3 regions of the Peribacillus sp. NPDC060253 genome follow, and region 1 is predicted to be linked to each of the others. Evidence: riboswitches for the same ligand, from Rfam matches in the RefSeq annotation. Region 1 holds a riboswitch; each other region holds the start of a gene.
What was found. Region 1 has a riboswitch for lysine ahead of ACFWE9_RS24710 (aspartate kinase). Riboswitches for the same ligand answer to the same signal wherever they lie in the genome.

Region 1 (6,860 bases):
ATCCGACGATGGACACTTTGGCCAAACCGCCTTCCGTTTCAATACGATTGAATGCCAATTTTTCTTTATTATTTTCCAGCACGATCAAGGCTGCTTCCGTATCTTCACTTTTAATGGAGAATGATAGATTGGTGGTATCCTCGGCGGTCATGCTTTGAATGATAATGTCCACATTAATTCTGTTTTTCGCAAGTGTCGTGAAAATTGTTGATAATACACCAAGTGATTGGGGCAAACCATATACTGTGACTCTTGTAATACTGTCTTCAAAAGCAATGCCGCGTACGATTAAGTTTTCTTCCATAGTTGCTTCCTCCTCAATGATCGTTCCTGATTCTTTCTCCATGCTCGAACGGACTTCAAGCGGAATTTGATAGTTTTTTGCATATTCGACAGCCCTTGGATGAAGGACGCCTGCCCCCAGATTGGCAAGTTCCAGCATTTCATCGTAAGAAATGGATTGGAGTTTTCGAGCGCCTTTTATGTAGCGTGGGTCCGTTGTGAAAACACCCGTTACATCCGTATAAATATCGCATCTATCCGCATTCAGCGCTGCAGCGATGGCAACCGCCGTCGTATCGGAACCGCCTCGCCCTAAGGTAGTGATCTCCCCATTTGCATCGTTCCCCTGGAAACCGGCTACGACCACTATTTTCTTTTCCAAAAGCTGAGCTTGGATCCTTGAAGCATCGATGTTTAAAATCCGGGCATTCCCATGAACGGATTCCGTTTGCATGCCGGCTTGCCAGCCAGTATACGAAATGGCTTCATGTCCTTCTTCAATCAATGCCATCGTTAACAAGGAAATCGTTACCTGTTCTCCTGTAGTCAATAGCATATCCATTTCCCTCTTGCTCGGGGATCCGGAAATATCACGGGCCATGGAAACCAATTGATCCGTGGTTTTCCCCATAGCCGAAACAACGACGACTACCTCATTTCCATTCTCCGCTTCCTCGATTACCCGTTTGGCAACATTTTTGATTTTTTCTACGCTACCGACGGATGTTCCGCCGAATTTTTGAACGATTAATGCCATCCTCATGCACCCTCTCTACCTTTTTAGGCAATAAAAAAAGCAATGAGAAATATCTCATTGCTGTGATCACATATCTAATACTGTAAACACAGTGAGATAGCTCTCCAGGGTATAAACCCTGACAATCCGCCATTTATTAAATGTCAGACCAGAAAAACAAGGTATGAGTCTTGTCTTCCTTCGGCGTCCTCCCCTTTCAAAACCTATCATGGAAGCTCATACTTCTCCAGGTTTTTACTCTTGAATTCCGCACCTCTATCAGCACTTTTAAGTTGTCTAATTAAAAATTCCTTCTAATCATAGCATAGAGATTTATCGCAAGCAAGATTATTCTTGCAATTTTCTAACGATTCCCTCGGCTACCCCTTTTGGCATGCCTGCGTCCATAATTTCCTCGGTCGTTGCCTCTTTGATTTTCTTCAATGACCCAAAATGCTTTAATAATTGCTTTCTCCGCTTTTCCCCGACTCCTGGAATATCATCAAGCTGTGAGTGAACCGCATTTTTCCCGCGTAGCTGGCGATGAAACGTAATCGCAAACCGATGCACTTCATCCTGAATTCTTTGCAATAAGTAAAATTCCTGACTCCGTGAATCAAGCGGAACAAGTTCAAGCGGGTTGCCAATCATCAATTGCGATGTTCTGTGTTTTTCATCTTTAATCAAACCCGAAAGTGGAATATCAAGGCCCAATTCATTTTCCAAAATATCTCGAACTGCTTCCACATGTCCCTTTCCGCCATCAATGATGATTAGATCCGGAAGTGGCAGCCCTTCTTTCAATACTCGTGAATATCTTCTTCGAACCACTTCACGCATCGATTCATAATCATCAGGTCCCTGGACCGTTTTGATCTTATATTTGCGGTACTCCCTTTTTTCCGGTTTCCCATCAATGAACACGACTAAAGCGGAAACAGGGTCACTTCCCTGGATATTGGAGTTATCGAAGGCTTCAATTCGATGCGGGGTATAGATGCCCAATTGGAACCCGAGGTTTTCCACGGCTTTGATCGTTCGTTCTTCATCTCGTTCAATCAAAGAAAATTTTTCCTGTAGGGCGATGGAGGCGTTTTTATTCGCCAGTTTAAGCATATCTTTTTTCGCTCCCCGTTTCGGGTGAATCGTTTTCACACCAAGCAGCCCTTCGGCCATTTCGGCATCCACTGATTCAGGAAGCAAAATTTCCTTTGGTTTAAAGTGGTTGGTAATCTCGTAAAACTGACCCAGGAATGTAAGAAGTTCCTGTTCCGGTTCATCATAGACAGGAAAAAGTGAAACATCCCTTTCTATCAATTTACCCTGTCGCACAAAAAATACTTGAACGCACATCCAGCCTTTATCATAGGCAAAGCCAAATACATCACGGTCGATGAAATCCGTCGTCATCATTTTCTGCTTCTCCATCGTGATATCGATGTGGGCAATTTTGTCACGGAACTCCTTGGCCCTCTCGAAATCGAGCTCTTCGGATGCCTCCAGCATTTTTTCTGTCAGTTCTTTTTTTATCTCGGTATGGCCGCCGTTCAAAAACCGATTGATATCCTCCACCATTTTTTTATATTCCTGTTCCTCTACATCATATACACATGGAGCCAGACACTGTCCTAGGTGATAATAGAGACAAACTCGATCCGGTAAGGTATTGCATTTTCTAAGAGGATAGATGCGGTCAAGTAATTTTTTCGTCTCGTTAGCCGCAAAAGCGTTCGGATAAGGACCGAAATATTTCCCTTTATCCTTTTTGACTTTTCGCGTAATGATTAGACGGGGATGCCGTTCCGCCGTCAACTTAATAAAAGGATACGTCTTATCATCCTTAAGCATGACATTATATTTTGGATCATGTTTTTTGATTAGGTTCAACTCTAAAATAAGAGCCTCGATATTGGAAGAGGTGACAATGTATTCGAAATCCTCTATCTCATTAACGAGCCGAAATGTCTTTCCATCATGGGATCCCCTGAAATAAGAACGGACACGGTTTTTCAACACTTTCGCTTTGCCTACATAAATGATCGTTCCCTGACGATCTTTCATTAAATAACAACCAGGTTGATCGGGAAGAAGGGCAAGTTTATTCTTTATTTGTTGGTTCATATATACAGCCTCCTGTTATCCCATTTTCAATATTATATATCAAGATAGCGAAAAAAGCTTCAAGTCCGCAGACTTGAAGCTTTTTTTAGCTATCTTACTATTAAGCGTGTTTTGCAATAAGTTCAGCAAGAGCTTCTTTTGGTTGGAAACCAACCACTTTATCCACCACTTCACCGTCTTTAAGGACGATTAATGTCGGGATGCTCATCACACCGAATTTTCCTGCTGTTTCTTGGTTTTCATCTACATCAACTTTTACGATTTTCGCTGTATCGCCAATTTCAGTATCAAGCTCTTGAAGTACAGGAGCGATCATTTTACAAGGTCCGCACCATGGTGCCCAAAAATCTACAAGAACGACACCTTCGTTCGTATCAGTCGTGAAAGTTTGGTCAGTTGCATTTACAATAGCCATATATATTTCCTCCTCAAATTTACTCAAATAACTAAAGACAGTATACCATTGAAGGTAGAAACGATGCTAACATTTTGCTTCAGTGGTAGGATGTCCTAAAAAAGAGCGAATATGCAGGCTTAACGCTTTCCCTATTAGCCCAAATAAAGGGGCAAGACGTGTATCGGCTTAGCCGAATGTCTTGCCCCTTGTCTTTCATTTATTTGATTTACGCGTTAACTTTTAGTTTTTTGAATTCTTCCGTCAGTAATGGAACGACTTCGAAAAGGTCTCCGACAATTCCGTAGTCAGCTACATTGAAAATGTTAGCTTCAGGGTCTTTGTTGATGGCAACGATAACTTTGGAGTTGGACATGCCAGCTAAATGCTGTATCGCTCCAGATATTCCGCAGGCAATATAAAGGTCAGGTGTAACGACTTTACCCGTTTGCCCGATTTGCAGAGAATAATCGCAATAATCCGCATCACATGCACCACGGGAAGCACCTACCGCTCCGCCAAGAACTTGTGCCAGTTCCTTTAATGGTTCAAAGCCATCTTCACTTTTCACACCACGTCCGCCTGCAATGATCACTTTTGCTTCTGAAAGGTCGACCCCTTCACTTGCTTTTCTAACAACATCTTTAATGATGGTGCGTAAATCCTTAATATCCACACTTAATGTAGAAACATCACCAGAGCGGGACTCGTCTTTCGCTAATGGTTCAATATTGTTCGGACGGATTGTCGCGAAAATCACTCCATCTGTAACAATTTTCTTTTCAAATGCTTTACCAGAATAAATCGGGCGGGTAAAAACGATATTTCCGCCTTCTTCTTCAATGGAGGTAACATCTGAAATCAATCCTGATTCAAGCTTTCCAGCCAATTTAGGGGCAAGGTCTTTTCCGAGAGCCGTATGCCCGAAGAAAATTCCTTCTGGCTTTTCCTGCTCGATGACGGCAAGCAAGCTTTGTGCATAACCATCTGATGTATATTGTTTCAATTGATCATTTTCAACTGCAACAACCCGGTCTGCACCATGCTGAATCAATTCATTCCCAAAATTTTGAACACTGTCACCAACTAAAACACCTACGATTTCTCCGCCATCAGCAGCAAGTTTAGCCGCACCGATAGCTTCAAATGATACATTTCTTAGTGAACCGTCGCGAACTTCGCCCAATACAAGAAACTTTCTAGCCATTTATAAAAACCTCCTGGTATCTTTTTGTTGTGTGTTGTTAGTTCAGAAAAGAACAGTTTTGATTAAATCACCTTTGCTTCGCTGCGTAATAATTGAACAAGTTCGCTAACTTGATCACCGATCTCGCCGTTCAATACCTTTCCAGCCTCTTTTTTAGCGGGAAGATAGATTTCTATCGTTTTTGTTTTTGCTTCAACATCTTCTTCTTCCAAATCCAGGTCATCCAATTCCAATTCTTCAAGCGGTTTTTTCTTCGCTTTCATGATTCCTGGTAATGAAGGATAACGTGGCTCATTTAACCCTTGTTGAGCGGTCACCAACAATGGAAGAGATGCTTCGATCGTTTCAGAGTCCCCTTCAACATCGCGGATAACGCTTACATTTCCAGCTGCGATTTCCAATTTAGTGATGGTTGTAATATAAGGAATTTCCAAAATTTCTGCAACGCGTGGTCCCACTTGACCAGAGCCGCCATCGATTGCAACGTTTCCTGCAATGATTAAGTCTGCATTCTTGCCTTTTAAGTATTCACCTATGATTTTGGCAGTCGTGAATTGGTCACCATTTTCTATGTCGTCTTCTATATTAATCAATACGGCTTTGTCGGCACCCATAGCAAGCGCTGTACGTAATTGCTTTTCAGCCTCTTCGGTTCCGACTGAAATTACCGTTACTTCGCCGCCATGTGCATCACGCACTTGGATTGCTTCTTCGACCGCATACTCATCGTATGGATTGATGATGAACTCTGCTCCATCCTCATTAATTTTCCCGTTGGATAGAGTAATCTTTTCTTCTGTATCAAATGTTCTTTTCAGCAGCACATAAATGTTCACGATAATACCTCCCGAATAATTTGAGTTTTGAAGATTATGAATATTATTGATATATATAATTGTATTCTTCAGATTTCATCAAAATCCTGCATAATATTTAAAAATAGTTATTTATATATGAAGGGAAATCATATCATTTCCCTTTGAATACAGCTTCTCTTTTTTCAATGAAAGCTCCAATTCCCTCTTGTGCATCAGCCGTATCGAAAGCTTGGCCAAAGAGAACGGCTTCCCGTTCCACACCTTTATAGTAGGAATCATGCTTAGAAAAATTCAATAGCTCTATAGCCGCCTTTAACGCAAGAGGACTCTTCTTGGCAATTTTATTGGCTAGCTCCACCGCTTTTGGAATTAGTTCTTCATCCGTGTAGGCATGATTTGCCAGCCCGCATTGTACGGCTTGGATACCAGTAATCGGTTCACTTGTAAACAGCATCTCAGCTGCTTTTGCTGTACCCACATAACGAGGAAGTCGTTGGGTGCCTGCAAATCCAGGTATTAAGCCGAGCTGAAGCTCAGGCAAACCTAGTTTTGCCCTTTCGGTTACCAAACGGATGTGACAGGACATAGCCAGTTCCAATCCTCCGCCAAGCGCAGCTCCATGAATGGCTGCAATGACCGGTTTTGGAAAAGATTCAATTTTTTCAAATACAGATTGACCATTCTTGGTCAGTTTCTCGAAAGCTTTACCGTTTTTCACTTCTGTAAACTCTTTAATGTCTGCTCCTGCAGAGAAAAATCTTCCTTCACCATGAAGAAGGACAACCCGTACGGCTTCGTTTTGCTCAATTTGATCGAAGGCCAGTGACAACTCTCCGATGATTGCCGAGGAAAGCGCATTTGCGGGTGCATGATCAATCGTTATAAAGGCCACATGATTTTCGACAGAAAGCTTTAGGTATTCCATATCTATCCCTCCTGGCATGCTAGTCAAACTTTTTTGAAAATTTAATATGTATCACTTCCCAATGAATCCGGAAAGCAAAATTAACCGATTTTTGGAGGATGGCTAGCCATCCTCTATAAAAATCGTTAACTTCTCAAGCCACAGCCGCCAAGTAGAAGGCGGTGAACGTCAGGTGCAAGGTCTGAGAGCGAATACTTTTGCTCATTCATGACCCAAGTCGTCACTGTTTCGTCAATCGTTCCAAAAATCATTTGCCTTGCAAGCAAATTGTTTAAATCAGGCATGAACTCGCCGTTCTCTTTTCCTTCTATAATGATCTGATCGATTAAATTTAAATATCCTCTTAACACATCATTAATTCTTAGGCGTAATTCTTT
Region 2 (7,124 bases), on a different contig from region 1:
CAAAGATATCCGTCATTTTTCCCTCTAGATGGACCCCGTTATAAAAAATCATATCTGCCGAATCCAGTGTCTTCACATCGCCCTGTGTCGCTTTATAAAGATGGGGATCCACTCCGGGTCCCATTAAACTGGTGACCTCGACATGTTTACCGCCAATATTCTCAACCAAGTCCCCTATCATTCCTGTCGTAGCAACTACGTTCAACTTGCCATTGTCCTTATCCTGTTTGGTCGTGTCATTGCCGCACCCCGTTAAAATCAGCATTGCAGCAAGAACGCCCCCAATAGATTTTAGAAAACCCATCATATTCCCTCCCCTTTTTCGTTTCCCTAAAAATGTTTACCGTATGCAAAATTAAGTGTAAATTTTTTTACATTGTCGTAAATGCTAAAAAGTTTCCTCTGTACAACTTATTTTATACTATACACAATTATACAAAAAAAGTGCAACTCTTTTTTAACATTTCAAAAAGGCCAATGTCTTTTACACACAGCAAAAACTGTCTGGAATCTCTACTAGGGAGCTTCCAGACAGTCAGTCATTTCTATAGGTACATGAAACGTAACGATGAAGTTATATTTATATTGTGGAGTTGTTATGGTGAATATAAACTAGGGAAGCTTTTTTCTAATGTTTATGATGGGACGACGTGAAATTCGCGAGTAAATGCGCGGTTTTCACGAGTAAAACGCTAAAACTCACGAGTAATCGCGGATTTCAAGGGGGATATTTTCATAGTAGTATCAAGCTTGTACTGCTCCATCATTTTTCCGGCTTCAAAGATATTGCCAAGTACGCCAATCCCAATTCGATACCGCAAAGTACAATCAGGCTGATTAAAGTTTGGACCATCATGATTTCCTCCTCCTCTAAGACTTAAACCAATCTTAAAGGATGAAACCCATACCAGAACAAGACCCTTTCTGTAAAAATCTTCAGTAGCCTTATTCTGCTCTCTTGCTCTGAAATGGGTTTCATACGGTACAATATAAAAAAAGAAAAAACGGTGATCCTATGACAAATATTAAAGAAATCGCTCAATTTGCAGGTGTATCTGTCTCAACAGTGTCTCGCGTATTGAATAATCATCCATATGTAAGCCCTGATAAAAGAGAGAGCGTTTTACAAGCCATCGATCGCTTGAATTACTCAAGAAACATCAATGCCATACATCTTTCGAAGGGCAAAACGAATCTTATCGGCATTATCATCCCTTTCACCAATCACCCCTATTACGGGGCAATCGTGCACGGAATTACTAAGCAGGCTAACGCAATAGGCTGCCATATAGTCATCTTTGAAACCCATTATGAAAGAGAGAAAGAAATTCAAGCGTTGAATATGCTGCAAATGAAGCAACTTGATGGCATTATCGTTTGTTCAAGAATTTCGGAAATGAAAGTCCTATTGGAATATCAAAAATACGGTCCGATTATTTTATGTGAAGATACAGCCCAGGCTGAATTATCGTCGATCAGCATAGATCATTATGCAGCCTTTTCCTGTGCCCTTGAATACGTGATTGCTAAAGGATATAAGAAGATTGGTTACAGTCTCGGCCGTAAAAAGAGCAGGAACAGTTTTCTTCGAACAAAGGCCTTTAATGATATCATGAGAAATCATCAACTTATAAACAATAAAGAATGGCAGTTTGAAGGCAGTTATCACATCAAAGACGGTGAACAATTGTTTCAGGTGTGGAATTCGATGATGGATAAACCGGAAGCTATCATCATCACTAATGATGACACGGCTGCTGGATTCATTCTTACTGCTAAGAAATCGGGAATAACAGTTCCAAACGATGTCGCCATCCTCGGCTTCAATAATGATAGCCTTAGTGAGATGCTCGACATCACGACCATTTCCTTGCCGCTGGAATGGATCGGTAAAATGGCAGTGGATCTATTTGAGAATCCTGAAGTAATCGAACATGTGAAGCTGGACTACGCCCTTATAAAAAGAAAGAGCGTTTAATGTTATTTTTGTATGTCGCAATTTGATTATTTCCTTTTGCCAACCCTTCTAGAACTAGGAAAAAATAACCACATAAAATAATGATTGCGATATCTATTAGAATATTTTATAATTTTGATATAGTAAACTTTACTCAATTACTAGCAATCAATTAATGATTTCAGGAATATCTTGAGTAATATCGTACGACGTCAACAATGCTGGCGCGACGATTTAAGAAAATTGAATACTTCCTCATTTACCGATGAGTTAGAGGCTGCAGCTTATAAAAGTAAAACGGACGAGATTCTGGAAAATTCAAGACTCCGTTTGAAAGGATAAGTTGCCGAAGTTTGGGTATATTCCATGTATATCCTTGCTGGCGGTGTTACCGAACAGGAACATCACTGTCACGTTTTTCTAAAAACGTGGGGAGCTATCTTCGGAAGGATAAACGGGTTTATTATAAACAGCCGTCGATCTTTTTCGACTGCTGTTTTTTTATATTTCGTTCCCTTCCAATAAAAAGGAGTGTAACATCAATTGTCAAATTCACAAAAAGCATCAAGCCCTACTGAATTGAAAAGGAGCCTGAAAGCGCGGCACTTAATGATGATTTCATTGGGTGGAACGATTGGAACAGGTTTATTTTTAGCAAGTGGCGGTGCGATTCATTCGGCCGGACCTGGCGGTGCCTTGGTGGCATACGCGGTCATCGGCATCATGGTTTATTATTTAATGACAAGTCTCGCAGAAATGGCATCGTTCATGCCGGTGGCCGGTTCATTCCGTGTTTATGCTTCCAAATTCGTCGACCCGTCTTTCGGTTTTGCGATTGGATGGAACTACTGGTATAACTGGGCAATCACCATTGCCGCCGAATTGGCAGCCGTTGTCTTAATTATGAAGTTCTGGTTTCCTGATAGTCCTTCCTTTATCTGGAGTGGTATCGCGTTAATCATTATGTTTCTTATTAATTATATGTCCGTTAAAGGTTTTGGCGAGGCCGAGTTCTGGTTTGCTATGATCAAAGTCGTGACAGTCGTCATTTTCTTGATCACTGGGGTTCTGATCATTCTCGGAATCATGGGTGGGAATGACCCAATTGGTTTTTCAAATTTCACTATGGGTGATGGCCCCTTTAACGGTGGTTTCTTCACGATCTTAGGCGTTTTCATGGCTGCCGGTTTCTCGTTCCAAGGAACGGAATTGCTTGGAGTGACGGCTGGTGAAAGCGAAGATCCAGAAAAAAATATCCCAAAGGCGATCAGATCCGTTTTCTGGCGCATCATTTTATTCTATATCCTTGCCATTTTTGTAATTGGTATGATCATTCCGTTTACTGATTCACGTTTATTGAGTCAAGATGTTGCCGTCAGTCCATTTACGCTCGTATTTGAACGTGCTGGCCTTGCATTTGCAGCATCCATCATGAACGCGATCATTTTATCATCCGTACTCTCTGCCGGTAACTCTGGCATGTACGCTTCAACTCGTATGCTCTGGGACTTGGCACGTGATGGGAAAGCGCCAAAATTCCTTGGAAAGTTAGATAAAAGAGGAGTACCCGTGAATGCACTTATCGTGACTTCTTTAGTTGGCTGCGTTGCATTCTCAGCTTCATTTTTCGGAGATGGTGTCGTTTATATCTGGTTATTGAATGCTTCAGGTATGGCTGGATTCGTAACATGGGTCGGGATAGCGCTTGCCCACTATCGGTTCCGCAAAGCCTACGCAGCTCAAGGCCTTGATTTGAATGCTTTACCATACAGGGCCAAAGGCTTCCCATTCGGGCCTATATTCGCACTTGTTCTATGTATTATCATTATCATTGGGCAAGGCTATCAGGCTTTCAGCAGCAACGGGATCGACTGGAATTCAATGTTCGTTTCCTACATTGGCTTGGTTCTATTCTTCGTCCTATGGTTCGGCTATAAAATTAAGCACAAAACGAAAATCATTCCCCTTGAGGAATGTGATCTTAAATCAAAATAGTACGTAAAAAGGACATGGTCTCCTCAAATGAAGGAGACCATGTCCTTTTTTCATTTCAAATGATAAACACGACATTCATATGGACTCAGAGGTTTGATGGAGATCCCCTCTCCCTCCTGTTCATAATTGCCGATCAGCCTTGTACTAGAATAGGAATGTAGCTCTTCTGGCAAAGAAAAGGAGGCATGCTCCTCTTTAAAGTTGCATAGCACCAGCAGCTTTTCATCATCAAGCGTTCTCGTATAGGCAAATATTCGTTCATCATCGGGCAAGAGCAGTTCAAAACGGCCGTAAACGATGATTTCATGCTGTTTGCGTAATTGGATAAGACGTTTATAAAAATGAAAAATGGAATTCTGATCATTGTAGGCTCTTTCTGCATTAATCTCGGGAAAATTCGGATTAACCTTAATCCAAGGAATCCCTTTCGTGAATCCTGCATTCCGGGAGTCATTCCACTGCATCGGTGTCCTCGCATTATCCCGGCTGCGAGCATGGACGGCTGACATCATCCGCTCTTTTGACCAGCCATGTGAATTGACGAGTTCGTCATATGAATTCAGCGTTTCGATATCCCGGTATTCATCCATGCTTTCAAATGCAACATTGGTCATGCCCAGCTCTTCCCCTTGATATATATATGGTGTCCCTTGAAGCATATGAAGACAAGCGGCAAGCATCTTTGCGCTTTCAATACGGTACTTTCCATCGTTCCCAAACCTTGAGACAATCCGGGGCTGATCATGGTTGTTCCAGTATAAACTGTTCCAGCCATTGCCCTCTAAACCAGTTTGCCACTTGGATAGAATACGCTTTAAATCGCTTAGCTTCCACTTATCGTTACTCCATTTCCCTGCTGGTCCGCCCCCCAAATCCATATGTTCGAATTGAAAGACCATATGTAGCTCATTACGATCTTTTCCTGTGAACAATTGCGCTTCCTCCGGGGTGACGCCTGGCATTTCCCCAACGGTAATCACGTCATATCCAGATAGGACCCGATGATTGATTTCCTGTAAAAACTCATGTATACGCGGGCCATTCAGGAAAAAAGGACTTCCATCGCCATACTTCTTCTCATGATGAACGGTTCCATCTGAATAGCTCTGATCCTTTGAGAGGAAGTTGATGACATCCATCCGAAAACCATCGACACCTTTATCCAACCACCAGGTCATCATGCTGTAGATTTCTTCACGAAGCTTAGGGTTCTCCCAGTTTAAATCCGGCTGTTTCTTGCTGAATAGATGTAAATAAAATTCATCCGTTCCTTCATCATATCCCCATGCCGAACCTTTAAAAATGGACTCCCAATTATTTGGCTCGGCTCCATTCTTCCCAGGTTTCCAAATATAAAAATCACGCTTTGGATTATCTTTTGAGGATCGGGATTCCATGAACCAAGAATGTTCATCCGAGGAATGATTGACCACAAGATCCATTATGATTTTCATTCCTCGTTCATGCACGGCCTTCAGCAACAATTCAAAATCAGTCATGGTTCCGAATTCTGTCATGATTGATTGATAGTCACTGATATCATACCCATTATCATCATTAGGAGATTGATAAACAGGTGAGAGCCATAACACATTCACACCCAACTCCTGTAAATAATCTAGTTTCATCAATATGCCATTTAAATCCCCTATCCCATCTCCATTACTATCCATAAAACTCCGGGGGTACACTTGATACACAACTGCCTCTTTCCACCATGTTTTGTACATGCCTTTCCTCCCTTCTTTAAACGCATTGACATTTACACCAATACCCCTATTATAAAGAGGAAAACTTCAGAATATTCTTCTTTTATTCCGCTATTCCCGTTTGAATCATTTCAATATCCAGATCCACTTCAATTGGAATATGAGGATATGCTATCTCCCAATGTTTTAGATTGAAATCCCTTGTTTTATTTTTAGCCATATCACCAAGTGCAATCGGATCTATATTGTTATCCTGAAACATGGTTACCATCTCATTTAATTTTTCACCCATGACATGTTCTGCTTTAGCTTCAATTTTTTTCACGTCAACCGGATTGCCCAAGTCATAACCTTGAACCTCTAGCAGATTCGCTTTTAAATTCACTTCAATCCTGACCTTCGGATTTTGATTTGCATTCGAAATATCATAATGGACTTTTGATTCCACGTTATTGATTTCTGTATATTCATTTTCCTTCCATTTAATCTCATAGCTCCCCAGCTTAAAGTTTTCACTAAGGACCTTGAATAAAAATCCATCCTCATAAGGAATGTATTTACCAATATACCTGTCCCTTTTAAATAGGGCGATTCCTTTTACCCGTATTCTCTCTTCCGCTATTTCCAATAGCGGCAAGACCGGATCAATTCCTTTACCATGACATGCATATAAATACCTGTGCAAATCTACATCAGGTAAATTAGTCCTGATATTCTGTTCGATCAACTCTTTCACTTGAACCCCTGGAGTTTTAATTAATTTCGGTTCCATTTTAACTAAATCCTCCGCTTTTCCATGGACGATCGCTAAATACAAATCCCGTCCCACCATTGGGTCTCGCCTATATGTATCGACGTAATCATTCAAACCTTTTCTTGCCAATTCTTCGCCATAAAGAATGACTGTCAGTCTCCCGCCGACAATTGGAAATGGTGTTTTGGCATTTTCTTGCTGACGAGCTGCCTTTACATCATGGGTGATCGCTTCATATACTTCCTTACCCAGACTTTCCTCACCAGGCTGAGGAACGCTGACAACAACCGTACCTTTAATTTTATTACTGCCGGCATCATCATAACCAACGATTTCAGCAATTAAAACATCTTCTAATATTTGCTTTTCCACCCCGCAAGCCGTCATTAAGAAGCAACCTAATGTAATCAAGAGCAAATGGAATTTCATGGTTTATGACCCCTTACTTTATAAACGATCGACTGCCATAAGAATAAAAGAGGAATGTACAAATAAATGATATAAAAACCTATTTGAGAAAAGAGTGTGTTAAACCTATCGATCTTAACGCGGTTATCCAAGAAAAAACAGGACACTAAAATGACAAGCAGGATGATAACTAGCATCTTCCTCTGTCTAACCCCGAATACCCTTTTTGCTGTTCTGCTCGCTGCCCATATCCCTAGGCAAACATTCGGGAGAACCATGAACATCCATACGGAAACCCCTA
Region 3 (7,124 bases), on a different contig from region 1:
TTTAGAAAGCACAGTATCCAACAACTGGTTTAGATGATCCCGTTTTAATAAAATAATCTGGAACGTAACCCTGATCAAGGTCACCGCCGTAGCCATTATCATCGGCAAAATCCCAAATTTTACTTCCTTTATAGGATTCACCATTTACATAACAATACAACCAAAGTTTTTTTCCATCAGGAATATTGGTTTCAACTCTTTTACCATTAATCGTTGGCGTGGTTCGAATATCCAGACCTGCACCACCCGTTTTTTGAACTGGATAAAACGCAGCATGTGTAATGGGTAGATTGGTAAGCAATACCAAACCAGCGATTACAACTGCAACCAGGGAGAATGTAACTTTTTTAAGCATCTGTTACCTCCTATATAAGAGTTTATAGTCGGATTCCTCTTACTTCTAGAACAAAGAATGACTAGGTCTGACTCATTTGGAAATATGAGGAATACCTTTTTAAAGATACAATACATTTCATGAGAAATCAACGAATAGATTGAATTTTTTGAATTTGTTTTATCAAAAGTGAATGTATCCATATCTAATTATCACTTTCACGGATGTAGCAATATATCATTAAACGAATGGATTGCTTAATTGAAGCAAGCCATAATTTAAAAAGCTAGAGAATAATTAAGTATTCGGGAGATAATTAAAGTATAAAGAGGAAGGGATTAACGTTCTTTATATTTCCCCTTTTAAAATAACATCCTTTAGGATTTTTTCTAGATACTCATAATTCCTTTAATTCCCCAAAGTGTCATCTTCAAAGACGGATTCTGCAAATTAAGAAGTTTGGAGAGGAAATCCTTCGTAGTTGGTAACTTACTTAAGACGGTTAAAGTCGTTCAGATATTACCTTCTCTAAAAGCATGAGCACTCCAAATTTCGGATATGAAAAGAATTCCATTTGTACCCGTTCATAATCAAAGATAACTAAGCAAGGATTTTCCTCGTAAAAATGTTTTATGGTATGATAGTTAGATTGTTTATCACCCCGGTGACACATGTACATTCATCTAAGAAAAGAGGTTTTTATGCACACCACAGAATTAACTAAGCGACATTGGTTGCTCATCTTAACACTTACTTTATTAACATTCGTTCTCGGGACAAGCGAATTTGTTATCGTCGGGATCTTAACCGATATTTCCTCGAGTCTCCATATTACAAATGCAAAAGCAGGCACACTCGTTTCTGCGTTTGCGCTTACGTTTGCTGTTGCCACACCGCTCGTGATGTCGGCAACAAGTCATTTTCCAAAGCGTAGATGGATGTTGTTTTTGATAGGTTCGTTCATCGTCCTGAATGCTTTGTGCGTGTTTTCGACGAGCTACATCATGCTCCTTGCACTTCGGATGATGACGGCGATCGTAACAGGCGTTTTGATTTCACTTGCCATGGTTGTTGCAAGTGAAACCATGCCGATCGCTAAACGCGGACTCGCCATATCATTCGTTTTCGGTGGCTTTACGCTTGCAAACGTGATTGGAGTACCAATAGGCACTGTCATCGCTGAATGGTACGACTGGAATGCATCGTTCCTGTTAACGACTTTTCTCGGAGCTATTGCGTTTTTGGCATCTTTCTTCGTATTGCCTACTATGCAAAGTACCATTCGCAGTTCGATGCGTGATCAATTTTCTTTGTTGACACATCCGCGAATTTTAATGGCTTTTTTCATTCCATCTCTTGGATTTGGAGCGACGTATGCCGTTTATACGTATCTTGTTCCGATCCTGAAAGGAATGGAAGCACCAGGCAGTTCAATCAGTTTGATCTTGTTTGGCTACGGATTCATTTCCATTTTCAGCAACATACTCGCTGGTAAAATTGCCAGCTACAATGCGATCGGACGCCTCCGGTTTGTTTTCCTCGTGCAGGCAATCGTTCTGATCAGTCTATATTGGACGACAAATCATTTTATCATTGGATTGATTAATATTGGCTTGATGTCGTTAATGGCCATCCTTTTAACAACATCCACCCAGCTTTATTTGATAGATCTTGCAGGTATTTATCAACCAAAAGCTACAGGGCTAGCTGCTTCACTGATGCCAGTAGCAAGCAATGTCGGTATCGCCTTTGGTTCCGCACTGGGCGGAGTCGTTTACCATCAGGGAAACTTGCTGAATGTGACATGGGTCGGTGGGCTGGTTGCTATCTTTGCCAGTCTTCTAACTTTCCTAAGTTATCGCTTAGACCAAAAACAACAAAAGAAGGCAGCATAAGAGGATGAAGAAGCAATAAAAAAGCAGTTCTCGTGCAAAAATCACTCGTTAGAAACATAGAGTGTGGTTTCCTTTATATTGAAAAATTATGAAGCTAATCCAAACAATTTATGGATAAATTCTTATTGGTTTTGGGCAAGCTTCACCCTTGATAAACCTGTTTCTTTTTAATCACATGCATGGCTTCTATGCCACTCAGTATGTAAGTAGCTGTACGAAATGATTTCTATCCTTACATCGAACGAACGCGCTTTTTTTATAAAACGATGATCCTGTTCTACCATATTATTGTGATATTTAACTTGCCTTATTTGCATGCCTTCAAGCATGCGATTCTCTTCTTTTAACTCTTGAATCGCTACAGGATAGGCTGGATTTTTATCCACTGTTATGACACAAGGTTTACAAACATGAGAAGTAGCCAAGGCTTTCTTGAAAAGCGCTTAGCTGCTTGTTTATCTCTTGATTCCCTTAGATAAAAATCAATCGCATTCCCTTCTGAATCGACTGCACGATATAAATAAATCCATTGACCTTTTACTTTGATATACGTTTCATCAACTATTCAAGAGTCATTTGTTGGCTTAAGATGACGACGTACTCTTTTATCTAATATTGTTAGACCATTTTAAACCTGTATTGATTATCAAGACCAATTCCACCTAATAAACTATTAGCGAGTGTCTCGCTTTGCTCAATTTTTTCTGATAGTATAGTAGATTGAATCAATGGAGTTCTACTTACAATTGAAGCGATTCGTTTTCTTGCTTCCCAAACGTCACGGAAAAAGATGAATCCAGCCCAATACCGCAGCCATTTCCATCGATTATCCATGTATTCTTAATAAAATATTTCTAAATTAGCCTTGCAACAGAATGGATTATCTGCTATATTACAGTCAATTAAATATTTTCTTACTTCATACTTTTTGAAGTGAGGATAGAGGAGCAAAGACCATTAGTACACATTTTGAGGAGAATGAGATCCTATGACTAGTGTGGAAAGGGGAATTTGCCGAAGCGGAAAGAATCTCATATTCTTGAAGCTGGTTCTGCTATTGAATAAATACAGGACTGTCATATAGGAAACTATATGGAGGGCTATCTTACGCACCGAAACGATTTTTTTGATAAATATTGTTTCTACTGCAGCAGCGAATCCTCGTTGTTGCTTTTTTGCGTTTACTCCTGAATGGCCCTAACCACCTCTGAGTTTTTCAAAAAAATTATACAAAAGGGTGTGAAGTTATGAATTTTGGCCAAGTATTAACCGCAATGGTTACCCCGTTTAATCATAATAATGAGGTTGATTTTTATGCTACGAGAACGTTAGTAAATTATTTAATTGCTAATGGTTCTGATGGATTAGTTATAGCTGGTACAACCGGAGAGTCTCCTACATTAACAGCAGAAGAGAAAGTAGATTTATTCAAAGTTGTTGTAGAAGTTGTTGATGGAAGAGTTCCAGTCATAGCTGGAACTGGCTCAAATAACACGAAAGCTTCTATCAGCTTAACAAGGCAAGCAGAGGCAGCAGGAGTCGACGGAGTTATGCTCGTTACCCCATACTATAACAAGCCGTCTCAAGAAGGATTATTTCAGCACTTTAATGCTATTGCCCAATCAACATCATTACCTGTAATGCTTTATAATATCCCAGGACGAAGTGTTGTAAACATGTCAGTAGAGACGATTGTTCGTCTCTCAAAAATCAACAATATTGTGGCATTAAAAGAAGCAAGTGGTGACTTAGATGCCATGGCACAAATCATTAGCGAAACAACTAGTGATTTTACTTTGTACAGCGGCGATGATGGATTAACAATACCGGTTTTAGCCATCGGTGGAACAGGCATTGTTTCGGTTTCTTCACACATAATTGGTAATGAAATGCAAGAAATGATTAATAGCTTCAAAAATGGTGATGTCCGTGGTGCTGCTTCCATACATCGTAATCTTCTTCCAATTATGAAAGCATTATTTGCTGCACCAAGCCCATCACCGGTAAAATCAGCATTAAATATGCGAGGGCTAAATGTTGGCGGTGTCCGCTTACCATTGCTCCCTTTAAACAACGAAGAAAAAACAGCTCTACAAATAGCTCTACAACCTAGTAACGTAGAATCTGTGTTATTAAAATATTAAAGCGAGACTTAAATACCGACTTTCTAATTAAAGACCATAATAAACGGGATAAGTTTATAAAAAGCAGTGCAACTTCGAAAGAAGTGCACTGCTTTTTGATTGTTTGCTCGACTTAGGGCTTAAACTAGTAGAAATAGCTCGTGGTTATAAGCTTAACGATATTATTGAGTCAACTGAACCAGCATTAATTATAGATCCTGACCTTTAATTCACCGCGATTTGCCAAACGAAATAACCTATCTAACTTTATGGGGTCAGATCAATCTTTACTGGTCGACCTTTTAATACGAACGCATCTGTTAGTTCATTAATAATAGGTGTACTCCACACTTTAGTGGCTATTTCAGGAAAAATAGCAGCAACGCCTCTGAATGCCAGTCGTTGAGTTTCTTTAGTAACGAGTTCTAATCCTACTTCTTTTTTTTCTGCTTTTCTTTAGAAAAAACGTTATCAGAATGGTAAGAATGACACAGGGGACCCATTCTAGAGATAAGACAGAAAATTTATTAGTTTCTTCATTGATTGCTTCTTTTTTAATCGAAGCAGGCACTTCTGTTTTCCTAACATCAGCCACTTTTTTAAGGTCAAAAGATTCTATGGCCGTCCCTTCTTGGTTCATGATTGAGAGAATACCATCATTACCGGTTTTAAGACTAGGTTCATCACTAGTTAAATATGTATAGTATAAGTCTTCATTCAGCTTGTAGGATTTAGAGTGGTCAGCTGAATAAAATATGTTATTTTTATCTATTTTGGCGGATTTAAAGTTTGCAAAGCCATTGCTGAATAGCAGCTCAGTATCAGAGTAGGCTTCCTTGTCTGAAGGAGCTTTAAGGGTAACGGCAATCAAGTCCTGTTCTCCTCTAGTAGCAGTAGAAATCAGGGTATATCCCGACTTACTAACGAAACCGGTTTTCCCACCTGTGATTCCCTCATAGGGAATTTCGCCTTTTAACATTTGATGATGGGTAACTAAAGTTGTGTCCCATGTTTTCACTTCCCATGGTAAATCCTTATTCCCCAAATATTCACGGAAGGTTTCATTTTTCATTGCATATTGGGTAATTTTTGCAAGGTCATGTGCTGTGGTTACATGGTTCTTGTCAAACAATCCATGAGGGTTCGTAAAATGAGTATCGGTGACGTTTACTTCTTTTCTTAAAAACTCATTCAAGTCCTCCATGAACTTTTTCTCACTACCAGACATATGCTCGGCTATTGCTATAGCTCCATCATTTCCTGAGTTGATTAGCGTACCGGCAATTAATTTGGAAAGCTCTATCTCCTCCCCAGGTACAATGAATAACGAAGAGCCTTCTGCCTCAGCCGCTTTTTTACTAATAGTCACCATTTCGTTCTTATCCCCGTGTTCTATAGCATATATAGCTGTGGCAACTTTCGTTAGACTGGCTGGATACATTTTTTTATTTGGGTTTTTTTCGTATAATACCTTCCCACTTTTCGCATCAATAATGATCCCGGCGTCACTAATGAGAGGTAAGTCGGATTCGGCACTTACAGTTGTTGATGCAAAGGGGATTAAAGCCAAAATGAAGATAAAGAAAAACTTTTTCATATAACTCTCCTTGAATGAAAGTAAAATCCTATATAGTCATAATAAAGTAAATTGAATGTTTAGAGATGTTTTTTTGAAATTGTAATAAAACAGTAATTACCCTTTAATAATCATGGAAAATTCTTGGGTAATAACCTCCATTTAATTTCCTGAAATAACTTTATTAGGGCTGTTACCCTTTAAGTGGGAGCCTTTGTTTTTAAAAAAAGAATTCTCCATTATCAACAAATTTGTATTTTTTATTTTTCATCTTGCTGACGAGGGGGTGTGCAAGCATATTGACCATATCTTTTCATGAAAAAACCCTTCAAACTGAAGGGCTCTAGTTACTCATTAGGTGCTTAATCATGACATTACTTACTGAAAAAGAATGCCAGGGTGCAACAATACTGCTCCCTGGCATTTTTTGAAACACTTTTTATAAGGTTGCTAACAGCAAAAACATCATCTTTATAAAGAATTTAAAAATGGATACATACCCACTCGCCACGACAGGAATTATTTCATGAATTATCCAAGTTGGATTAAACGAACCCTCCAATCTAATATCAAGGTAATAAGATTAACCTTTATTTAAAACAAGAGATCATAAGGTTAATGAATCAATTTTTCAAAAAAGAGAAGCCCCCTCTTCTCATTCTGAAGAGGGGGTATTGCGTCCCTTTAGTTACAAAGAAATAACACTGCCTCTGCAAACTTTTTTAATAAAGCACCTGTGGTTGATTCAAAACCTTTCAAGACTCTAGTTATGAGCAGACTTTTTCAACATTTGTTTATGATTATGAGAAATTCGAATTAATTGTATCTTCAACTTTCTTTAACATACCTTTATATGCGTCTTCATCAAGGTAACCAATACTTCCGAATAGTAAATGTTCCACAGGTTCGATTCCAGTGAAATCAAATATCCCAATGTCGGAGGTAACTTTCAAGCCTGCTGTCATACCCACCTTATCGTAAACCTCGTTAGGCGTTCCATGTGTATTGATAATGAGGCCCTTTTTACCCTTTAATAACTTAATTATACCTTCTTCTCCAGCAGAATAAGCAAACCCAAATGCAAATACTCGGTCTACATACCCTTTAAGAATTGCTGGAAGACCTGTCCACCAAATAGGGTAAATAAATGTTATAACATCTGCTTCAGTAATAAATTCTTGTTCCGTTTTAATGTC

Region 2: linked by a shared signal. The riboswitch ahead of ACFWE9_RS03545 (amino acid permease) and the one ahead of ACFWE9_RS24710 (aspartate kinase) in region 1 are both predicted to bind lysine.
Region 3: linked by a shared signal. The riboswitch ahead of dapA (4-hydroxy-tetrahydrodipicolinate synthase) and the one ahead of ACFWE9_RS24710 (aspartate kinase) in region 1 are both predicted to bind lysine.

The regions. Positions count from the first base shown of each region.
Region 1 is NZ_JBHXAS010000169.1:789-7,648, forward strand. It holds gene ACFWE9_RS24710 (aspartate kinase) at 1-1,039, opposite strand, end outside; lysine riboswitch at 1,129-1,305, opposite strand; gene uvrC (excinuclease ABC subunit UvrC) at 1,367-3,139, opposite strand; gene trxA (thioredoxin) at 3,240-3,554, opposite strand; gene ACFWE9_RS24725 (electron transfer flavoprotein subunit alpha/FixB family protein) at 3,763-4,740, opposite strand; gene ACFWE9_RS24730 (electron transfer flavoprotein subunit beta/FixA family protein) at 4,803-5,576, opposite strand; gene ACFWE9_RS24735 (enoyl-CoA hydratase) at 5,710-6,483, opposite strand; partial or broken gene ACFWE9_RS24740 (TetR/AcrR family transcriptional regulator C-terminal domain-containing protein) at 6,609-6,860, opposite strand, start outside.
Region 2 is NZ_JBHXAS010000007.1:66,560-73,683, reverse strand. It holds gene ACFWE9_RS03555 (metal ABC transporter solute-binding protein, Zn/Mn family) at 1-304, opposite strand, end outside; gene ACFWE9_RS03550 (LacI family DNA-binding transcriptional regulator) at 1,016-1,978, shown strand; lysine riboswitch at 2,221-2,404, shown strand; gene ACFWE9_RS03545 (amino acid permease) at 2,501-3,952, shown strand; gene ACFWE9_RS03540 (glycoside hydrolase family 13 protein) at 4,003-5,682, opposite strand; gene ACFWE9_RS03535 (Ger(x)C family spore germination protein) at 5,765-6,844, opposite strand; gene ACFWE9_RS03530 (GerAB/ArcD/ProY family transporter) at 6,841-7,124, opposite strand, start outside.
Region 3 is NZ_JBHXAS010000091.1:12,456-19,579, reverse strand. It holds gene ACFWE9_RS19875 (hypothetical protein) at 2-355, opposite strand; gene ACFWE9_RS19870 (MFS transporter) at 1,036-2,229, shown strand; partial or broken gene ACFWE9_RS19865 (IS6 family transposase) at 2,352-2,842, opposite strand; gene ACFWE9_RS19860 (hypothetical protein) at 2,848-3,063, opposite strand; lysine riboswitch at 3,162-3,340, shown strand; gene dapA (4-hydroxy-tetrahydrodipicolinate synthase) at 3,477-4,373, shown strand; gene ACFWE9_RS19850 (D-alanyl-D-alanine carboxypeptidase family protein) at 4,765-5,949, opposite strand; gene ACFWE9_RS19845 (NAD(P)H-dependent oxidoreductase) at 6,729-7,124, opposite strand, start outside.